One region of the Pseudomonas sp. PME37.24/025 genome, then DNA from elsewhere that is predicted to be linked to it. Evidence: predicted binding sites of a transcription regulator. Region 1 holds the regulator's gene; the other holds the start of a gene.
What was found. Region 1 encodes FliA, which starts transcription of late flagellar genes. Its sites were predicted from a motif close to CTAAAGTTTNNNNNNNNNNNGCCGNTAA; they were not measured.

Region 1 (4,993 bases):
CAGCTCCAGGTTGATCTCTTTCTTGAGCTGGCGAGCCAGGTCGCGAACCAGACGCGGGAAGCGCCCGAAAACTTTCTTGATCGGCTGCATCCGGGTCTTCATGACCGCGGTTTGCAGGTCGGCCGTGACCACGTCGAGGTTCGACACGGCCTTGGACATGGCTTCGTCGCCGCTGTTGAGGCCCAGACGGACCAAGCGGTTACGCACCAGTACCAACTCGCCGACCATGTTCATGATTTCGTCGAGACGCGCGGTATCGACCCGCACGGTGGTCTCGGCTTCGCTGGCCGGTTTTTCCGGTGGCGGCGCAGCCGGGGCACGAGCAGGAGCCGGTGCAGCAGCGGCAGCAGGCTTGGGCGCTTGGGCTTTTGGCTCAGGCGCTTTGGCGACAGGTGCCGGCGCCGCAGCCTTGACCACTGGGGTTGCTACCGCCGAAGCAGCAGAACCGGTGCCCACTTCAGTGAACTTGCCTTTACCGTGCAATTCGTCGAGCAGCGATTCGAACTCATGATCGGAGATCAGATCACCGCCGGCCGCTTTAGCGGTTGGCGCAGCCGGGGCCGGGGCCGAAGCAATCGCCGATTCCAGCGCATCGACCGCAAAGTTGCCTTTGCCGTGCAACTGATCGAGCAGTGTTTCGAACTCGTCATCGGTGATGTCGGAGCTGTCGCCTGCCCCTTTCGGGGCAGCCGGTGCGGCGGGCGCCGCGACCACTGCATCGGCGGCGAACTGGCCTTTGCCGTGCAATTGATCGAGCAACGATTCGAACTCGGCATCGGTGATTTCGTCGCTGGTCGCCGTATCGGCGGCAGGCGGAGCAACCACAGGTGCCTCGGCCTGAGCCTTGACGGCATTCAGCGAGTCCAGCAGTTGTTCGAATTCGTTATCGGTAATGTCGCCGGATTCACTTTCAGCGGCCGGCTCTTGCACCACCTCAGCGACAGGTGCCGCTTCATCGCCGGTTTGCGGCTCGGCCAGGCGGGCCAGAGCAGCCAGCAATTCAGGCGTGGCAGCCGTGATCGGGCTGCGTTCGCGGACTTCGCTGAACATTCCGTTCACCGCGTCCAGTGCCTCGAGAACCACGTCCATCAGTTCCGAGTCGACGCGTCGTTCACCCTTGCGCAGGATGTCGAACACGTTCTCGGCGATGTGACAGCACTCCACCAGCTCATTGAGCTGGAGGAAGCCGGCGCCCCCTTTTACAGTGTGAAAACCGCGAAAAATTGCATTGAGCAAATCCGCATCATCCGGTCGGCTTTCAAGCTCGACCAGCTGTTCGGACAGTTGCTCTAGAATCTCGCCGGCCTCAACCAGGAAATCCTGAAGGATCTCTTCATCGGCGCCGAAGCTCATTAAGGGGGTGCTCCTGAGGTCTAAAAACCTAAAAAACCTAAAATGCTAAAACTCTAAAATCCTAGGCTGGATAACAAATCGTCCACATCGTCCTGACCGGACACAACGTCTTCTCTTTTATCGGCATGAATCTGCGGACCTTCACCCTGCGAGAGATGTTTTTGTGGATCTTTTTCAGCCAGCATCGCTTCATGGTCATGTTCGATACCCGCAAAGCGGTCGACCTGACTGGCCATGAGCACGAGCTTGAGCAGATTGCTTTCAACTTCGGTGACCAACTGGGTCACGCGTTTGATCACCTGACCGGTGAGGTCCTGGTAATCCTGGGCCAGCAGAATGTCGTTGAGGTTGCTCGACACGACACGGTTGTCTTCGCTGCTGCGTGTCAGGAAACCGTCAACCCGCCGGGCCAGTTCACGGAACTCTTCAGCCCCGACTTCGCGACGCATGAACCGTCCCCAATCCGTGCTCAGCGCCTGAGCTTCATCGCTCAGGCCGTTGATCAGCGGCGTGGCGTTTTCCACCAGGTCCATGGTGCGGTTGGCCGCAGCCTCGGTCAGCTTGACCACATAACCCAGGCGCTCAGTGGCATCGGTGATCTGAGACACTTCCTCGGCTTGCGGCATGTGCGGGTCAATCTGGAAATTGACGATCGCGCTATGCAGCTCGCGGGTGAGCTTGCCCACTTCCTGATACAGGCCGCGGTCACGGGTCTGGTTGAGCTCATGGATCAGTTGCACAGCGTCGCCGAACCTGCCTTTTTCAAGGCTTTCGACCAGTTCGACCGCGTGTTTTTTCAGGGTCGATTCGAAATCGCCCTGTGAAGATTCGTTTTGCTCCATAGCTCCCCCGTGACGGACTGGCTTTGCACATCAACCGATGCGTTCGAAGATCTTTTCAATCTTGTCTTTCAACGCTTGAGCAGTGAATGGCTTGACCACATAGCCGTTCACACCCGCCTGAGCGGCTTCGATGATTTGCTCGCGCTTGGCTTCAGCGGTCACCATCAGCACCGGCAGGTGCTTGAGCTTTTCATCGGCGCGCACGTGACGCAGCAGATCGATGCCGGTCATGCCAGGCATGTTCCAGTCCGTTACCAGAAAGTCGATGCCCCCGCTGTTGAGAACCGGAATGGCAGTGATGCCATCGTCAGCCTCGACCGTGTTGGTGAACCCAAGGTCACGCAACAGGTTTTTTATGATCCGCCGCATCGTTGAGAAGTCATCAACGATGAGGATTTTCATGTTCTTGTTCAATTCGACCTCCAAGCAGTCTTAAACGCGTCCAGCACCTGGACGCGCCATTTCAATCAATCCGGCAAAGCACTCAATGACTGTCTGGAGCACAACAGATCGAGACCGGCGCGGTTCAACACCACACCGGCTCCATTCGCAGTGTCCCCACACTGCCTTCAGCGCGCTCGCCACTCCCCCAAACGCCCCCGCAAACGGGCCGCGCACTGGCTGTGTAACTGGCTGACCCGCGATTCGCTGACCCCCAGGACCTCACCGATTTCCTTGAGATTCAACTCTTCGTCGTAGTACAGCGCCAACACCAGTCGCTCACGCTCCGGCAAATTGGCAATCGCGTCCGCCAGCGCCGCCTGGAAGCGTTCATCTTCCAGATCGCGTGACGGCTCGAGATGAGCACTGGCGCCATCCTCATGCAGCCCTTCGTGTTCGCCGTCCTGCAACAGATCGTCGAAACTGAATAACCGGCTGCCGAGAGTGTCGTTCAAAATCCCGTAATAATCGTCGAGACTCAATTGGAGTTCGGCCGCAACTTCGTGATCTTTAGCGTCACGGCCGGTTTTAGCTTCAATCGAGCGAATCGCGTCGCTGACCATGCGGGTATTGCGGTGAACCGAACGTGGCGCCCAGTCCCCCTTGCGCACTTCATCGAGCATCGCGCCGCGGATTCGAATGCCCGCGTACGTCTCGAAACTCGCGCCTTTGCTGGCGTCGTATTTGGTTGATACTTCAAGCAGGCCGATCATGCCGGCCTGGATCAGGTCTTCAACCTGGACACTGGCCGGCAAACGCGCCAGCAAATGGTAGGCAATGCGTTTGACCAGTGGCGCGTAACGCTCGATTAGTTCGTACTGCGCGTCACGTGCCGAATTCTTGTAGAGGTTGTAACCACTGGCTGTCATAGGACGGGTCCTGCCGTTTGTTGCACGAGGCGCTCGACGAAAAATTCCAGATGCCCACGCGGGTTGGCCGGCAGCGGCCAGGTATCGACCTTCTGCGCAATGGCCTTGAATGCCAGAGCGCACTTGGAACGGGGAAAGGCTTCGTAGACGGCACGCTGCTTCTGCACGGCCTTGCGCACGCTTTCGTCGTAAGGCACCGCACCGACGTACTGTAAGGCGACGTCAAGAAAACGATCGGTGACCTTGGTCAACTTGGCGAACAGGTTGCGGCCCTCCTGCGGGCTCTGCGCCATGTTGGCCAGGACACGGAAACGATTCATGCCGTAGTCGCGGTTCAGCAGTTTGATCAGCGCGTAGGCGTCGGTAATGGAGGTTGGTTCGTCGCACACCACCAGCAAGACTTCCTGGGCTGCGCGCACGAAACTGACTACCGAGTCACCAATGCCCGCAGCGGTGTCGATCACCAATACGTCGAGGTTGTCGCCGATGTCGCTGAAGGCCTGGATCAGGCCGGCATGCTGGGCCGGGCTCAGATGAACCATGCTCTGGGTGCCGGACGCGGCCGGGACGATGCGGATACCGCCGGGCCCTTGCAGCAGCACGTCGCGCAGCTCACACCGGCCTTCGATCACATCGGCCAAAGTACGTTTGGGTGTCAGCCCCAGCAGGACGTCAACGTTCGCCAGCCCCAGATCGGCATCCAGCAGCATGACGCGCCGGCCGAGCTCAGCTAGAGCCAGGGACAAGTTCACTGACACGTTAGTCTTCCCGACGCCACCTTTGCCGCCGGTCACCGCGATCACCTGTACGGGATGCATGCTGCCCATGTTATTTCTTTACCTTGTCTTACTTAGACGGAGGCCACATTACTGGCTGCGCGTTCACCAACTGAACAATGCATTGGCAGACCATCGATGTAGGTACAAAAACTGTTCATTAATACCTCAGCCAACCCGCTTGGTCGGACTGTGGTAGAGGTCAGCGAACATATCAGCCATGGCTTCTTCGCTGGGTTCTTCCTGCATTTGCACGCTAACGGCGCGGCTGACCAACTGATGACGACGCGGCAGATGCAAGTCATCCGGGATCCGCGGGCCATCGGTCAGGTAAGCCACCGGCAATTCATGACTGATGGCCAGGCTCAACACCTCACCCAGACTTGCCGTTTCATCCAGTTTAGTCAGGATGCAGCCAGCTAGCCCGCAACGCTTGTAACTGTGATAAGCGGCGGTTAGAACCTGTTTTTGGCTAGTGGTTGCCAAGACCAGATAATTTTTTGATTTGATCCCTCGTCCGGCCAGGCTTTCGAGCTGCATGCGCAGTGCCGGATCGCTGGCCTGCAGGCCGGCGGTATCGATCAGCACCACGCGTTTGCGCAGCAAAGGCTCCAGCGCCTGCACCAGCGATTGGCCCGGGTCGACGTGGGTGACCGACACGTTGAGGATGCGGCCCAGAGTCTTGAGCTGTTCCTGAGCGCCGATGCGGTAG
Region 2 (4,993 bases), on a different contig from region 1:
GTAGATCAAGCTGGCGTATTTAGGCATCAGCTCGTCTTTGAGGTGAGCCACTTCGCGGTCCAGGGTGATCGATTCGATCGCACGGTGAGCGCGCAGCATGATGGTGCCGCCAGGGGTTTCGTAACAGCCACGGGACTTCATGCCCACGTAACGGTTCTCGACGATGTCGAGACGGCCGATACCGTGTTCGCCACCGATACGGTTCAAGGTCGCCAGCACGGTGGCCGGGGTCATTTCGACGCCGTCCAGTGCGACGATATCGCCGTTGCGGTAGGTCAGTTCCAGGTACTGCGGTTTGTCAGGAGCGTTCTCCGGGGAGACGGTCCATTTCCACATGTCTTCTTCGTGCTCGGTCCAGGTGTCTTCCAGCACGCCGCCTTCATAGGAGATGTGCAGCAGGTTGGCATCCATCGAGTACGGGGATTTTTTCTTGCCGTGACGCTCGATCGGGATCGCGTGCTTCTCGGCGTAATCCATCAGCTTCTCGCGGGACAACAGGTCCCATTCGCGCCACGGAGCGATCACTTTTACGCCTGGCTTCAATGCGTAGGCGCCCAGTTCGAAACGAACCTGGTCGTTGCCCTTGCCGGTCGCGCCGTGGGAAATGGCGTCAGCGCCGGTTTCATTGGCGATTTCGATCAAGCGCTTGGCGATCAACGGACGAGCGATGGAAGTACCCAGCAGGTACTCGCCTTCGTAAACGGTGTTGGCGCGGAACATCGGGAACACGAAATCGCGCACGAATTCTTCGCGCAGATCGTCGATGTAGATTTCTTTTACGCCCATGGCCTGTGCCTTGGCGCGGGCCGGTTCGACCTCTTCGCCCTGACCCAGGTCAGCGGTGAAGGTCACTACTTCACAGTTATAAGTATCCTGCAGCCACTTGAGGATCACCGAAGTGTCCAGGCCGCCGGAATACGCCAGAACGACCTTGTTTACGTCCGCCATGCCATCACTCCACGGGGTTCTACGGAAAGCCGTCAAGTCTACCGCTCATGCAGGACAATTTACAGAGGCGCGACAGCTTATGACGACGAAGCGACAGATTATGTCGAGCGAGCGACGATTTCAGCAGGTTCAGGAGGTCTTCGGGCTGCCCACGGAAGCAGTGGCTTGAGGCGCCGGTTTCTCGGTCGGCGCTACCCGTTCAAGGCGTACGGCTACCCGGCGGTTCTTCGCCCGGTTGGCGGCATTGTTGTTCGGCGCCAAAGGATAGCGCTCACCGTGAAAACGCAAGGTGATCTGCGATTCCTGAATACCATTGGCCTTGAAGAAATCCATCACGGCCAGCGCCCTGCGTCGTGACAGTTCACGGTTGGTCAGGCGATTGCCGCTGTTGTCGGAATGGCCGTCGAGCTCAATGTGGTTGACCGTCGGATCGGCTTTCATGAATTCCAGCATGACCTGCAAATGAGCCTTGGCTTGAGCGTCGAGATCGATGCCCTCCCCTGGAAAGCCGACTTCGGACTGCTTCACCTGCTCGAAATTCTGCGGCAGCAACTTGGCCACGCAACCCTGATAGTCACTGTAGGCCTTGCTGAACTTGACCGGCAGCAGACGGACTTCAGATACCCGACCGTCGCCCGAGGAGTGTCGAACCACCGGGCTGCGACCATCCATCAAACCGCTTATCAGGCGCCCGGCCTGAACTTGCGTGCTGTTGAACAGTACGCTGCCACTGCCGATTCGCACCGAGCCCAGGTTGATGTCACCACGTCCCGGTTGCCAGGGCGCAGCGGCCGCAAGCAGTGTTGCCGAACCGCCACCGATCATCGAGTTGTAGGCCTTCAAGCGAAATGTCGCCTGTTCGCCGGCGCGACGTACGAACTCACCCGAGCCGAAATCAGTGATCGGTTGAGCCAGGCGGCATTCGAACTTGTCACCTTCGACCGTCCACTCGATGCTCTCCAGACGGGTCTGGAAAGTGAGCGCCATCGCAGGAAGGCTGGCAAACACACTGAGCAAGGCTAAATAACGCTGGCGCACGGGAGGCTCCACTGGCTTCTGCAACAAAAAGACCAACACACATATTTACGGCATACGTGTTGGATATCGGAAGCTTGCCGTAAAACTTGATAGCGAGTGCCTGGAAGAGTCTTTTCCGGTAGCATTCCCCTGAGTTTGACCCGCCTGGAATCCCCTCATGTCCGACCGCCTGACCCTGCTGCGTCCCGACGACTGGCATATTCATCTTCGCGATGGTGCTGTATTGACCAATACCGTCGCGGATGTCGCGCGCACCTTTGGTCGCGCCATTATCATGCCCAACCTGGTGCCTCCGGTGCGCAACGCTGCTGAAGCCAATGGCTATCGCCAGCGAATTCTCGCTGCACGCCCGGCCGGCAGCCGTTTCGAACCGCTGATGGTTCTGTACCTGACCGACCGCACCCAGCCCGAAGAAATACGTGAAGCCAAGGCCAGCGGTTTCGTTCACGCCGCCAAGTTGTACCCGGCCGGCGCGACTACCAACTCGGACTCTGGCGTTACCAGCATCGACAAGATTTTCCCTGCACTGGAGGCCATGGCCGAAGTCGGGATGCCTTTGTTGGTTCACGGTGAAGTCACTCGTGGCGATGTCGACGTTTTCGATCGCGAAAAAATCTTCATCGACGAGCACATGCGTCGAGTGGTCGAGCGCTTCCCGACCCTTAAAGTGGTGTTCGAACACATCACTACCGCCGACGCCGTGCAGTTCGTCAACGAGGCTTCGGCCAACGTCGGCGCAACCATCACCGCGCACCACCTGCTGTACAACCGCAACCACATGCTGGTGGGCGGGATTCGGCCGCATTTCTACTGCCTGCCGATCCTCAAGCGCAATACCCACCAGGAAGCCCTGCTCGACGCCGCCACCAGTGGCAGCGACAAGTTCTTCCTCGGCACCGACTCGGCGCCCCATGCCCAGCACGCCAAGGAAGCGGCTTGCGGCTGTGCCGGTTGCTACACCGCTTATGCCGCGATCGAGATGTATGCCGAAGCTTTTGAACAGCGCAATGCGCTGGACAAGCTCGAAGCCTTCGCCAGCCTCAATGGCCCGCGTTTTTACGGCCTGCCGGCGAACACCGATCGCATCACCCTGGTCCGCGATGAGTGGACCGCCCCAACCAGCCTGCCGTTTGGCGAGCTGACCGTAATCCCGCTGCGCGCCGGTGAAAAACTGCGCTGGCGCCTGCTGGAGGAACACGCGTGAGTGAAGACCATTACGACGACGAACAGGACGGTAATGGCGGCGGAGGCGGTTCCCGTCATCCAATGGCAGCCAGGTTCCGTGGTTACCTGCCAGTCGTCGTCGACGTAGAAACCGGAGGCTTCAACTCGGCCACCGATGCCCTGCTGGAAATCGCCGCCACCGTGATCGGCATGGATGAAAAAGGCTTCGTGTACCCTGAGCACACCTACTTCTTCCGGGTCGAACCGTTTGAAGGTGCGAACATTGAAGCGGCAGCCCTGGAATTTACCGGGATCAAGCTCGATCACCCGTTGCGCATGGCCGTGAGTGAAGAAGCGGCCCTGACCGATATCTTCCGCGGTGTGCGTAAGGCTCTAAAGGCCAATGGTTGCAAACGGGCGATTCTGGTCGGGCACAACAGCAGTTTCGATCTGGGCTTTCTCAACGCCGCTGTCGCGCGCCTGGACATGAAACGCAACCCGTTTCACCCGTTCTCCAGCTTCGACACAGCAACCCTCGCCGGTCTGGCCTACGGTCAAACTGTATTGGCCAAGGCCTGCCAGGCAGCGGATATCGACTTCGACGGTCGCGAGGCCCACTCGGCCCGCTACGACACCGAGAAGACGGCTGACCTGTTCTGCGGCATCGTCAATCGCTGGAAACAAATGGGCGGCTGGGAAGACTACAACGACTGATGCCAGTCGCCGCTTTATCCCGCCCATAAAAAAACCGGCCTTATCAGCCGGTTTTTTTATGCCTCGAACGTGCCTTACAGCGCAGCAGCGTTCTCGGTCAGGTAAGCCGCAACACCTTCGGTGGAAGCGGTCATGCCTTTGTCGCCTTTTTTCCAGTTGGCAGGGCAAACTTCGCCGTGCTCTTCGTGGAATTGCAGAGCGTCGACCAGACGGATCAGCTCTTCGATGTTACGGCCCAGCGGCAGGTCGTTGATGATCTGCGAGCGGACAACGCCTTTGTCGTCGATCAGGAATGCGCCACGGAAAGCCACACCGCCTTCGGACTCAACGTCGTAGGCCTTGGCGATTTCGTGCTTCAGGTCGGCTGCCATGGTGTAGCGAACTTCGCCGATGCCACCATTGTTGACCGGGGTGTTGCGCCAGGCGTTGTGGGTGAAGTGCGAGTCGATCGAAACGGCTACCACTTCCACGTTGCGTGCCTTGAAGTCAGACATGCGGTTGTCCAGAGCGATCAGCTCGGACGGGCAAACGAAGGTGAAGTCCAGCGGGTAGAAGAACACCAGGCCGTATTTGCCTTTGATGGCCGAGGACAGGGTGAAGCTGTCTACGATTTCGCCATTGCCGAGTACGGCCGGTACGGTGAAGTCAGGGGCTTGTTTGCCTACGAGTACGCTCATTGGATATCTCCTGGTGTAATAACGGTGAAGTACAGGGTTCGCATCAGCCTGCCACCCTCAGGCGACAGCCCTGTGACACGATCCCCCTTCGCAAAGGCCGACCATCATACACCGCGTTTTTGGCCTGTCCTCAACGGTTTTTTCTGCCAGATGAAAGGCCGCTGTTATATTTTCTTCAGGAAAGGTCTTAGAAGACGCCGTTCGTCAGTCGCACGCCTTTATGAGGAAAAGCTTTCAGAAACCACTTTGACAATCATTCTCGTTAACATTAAGATCCATCGCAATTGAGTCACAACCAGCGACGGTTCTCACTTATGTATGTCTGCCTCTGCACTGGCGTCACCGACGGTCAAATCCGCGATGCAATCTATGAAGGTTGCTGCAGCTATCGGGAAGTACGTCAGGCCACCGGCGTTGCCAGCCAATGCGGTAAATGCGCCTGCCTTGCCAAG

Region 2: a site for FliA is predicted at 2,050-2,077, ahead of ACZ3HH_RS08325 (flagellar protein MotY). Genes of this name have one in related genera too.

The regions. Positions count from the first base shown of each region.
Region 1 is NZ_JBVHNK010000015.1:47,357-52,349, reverse strand. It holds gene ACZ3HH_RS24790 (chemotaxis protein CheA) at 1-1,353, opposite strand, end outside; gene ACZ3HH_RS24785 (protein phosphatase CheZ) at 1,407-2,195, opposite strand; gene ACZ3HH_RS24780 (chemotaxis response regulator CheY) at 2,226-2,597, opposite strand; gene fliA (RNA polymerase sigma factor FliA) at 2,765-3,505, opposite strand; gene fleN (flagellar synthesis regulator FleN) at 3,502-4,332, opposite strand; gene flhF (flagellar biosynthesis protein FlhF) at 4,450-4,993, opposite strand, start outside.
Region 2 is NZ_JBVHNK010000003.1:507,094-512,086, forward strand. It holds gene ACZ3HH_RS08320 (argininosuccinate synthase) at 1-948, opposite strand, end outside; gene ACZ3HH_RS08325 (flagellar protein MotY) at 1,078-1,986, opposite strand; gene pyrC (dihydroorotase) at 2,144-3,190, shown strand; gene rnt (ribonuclease T) at 3,187-3,864, shown strand; gene ACZ3HH_RS08340 (peroxiredoxin) at 3,939-4,541, opposite strand; gene ACZ3HH_RS08345 (bacterioferritin-associated ferredoxin) at 4,856-4,993, shown strand, end outside.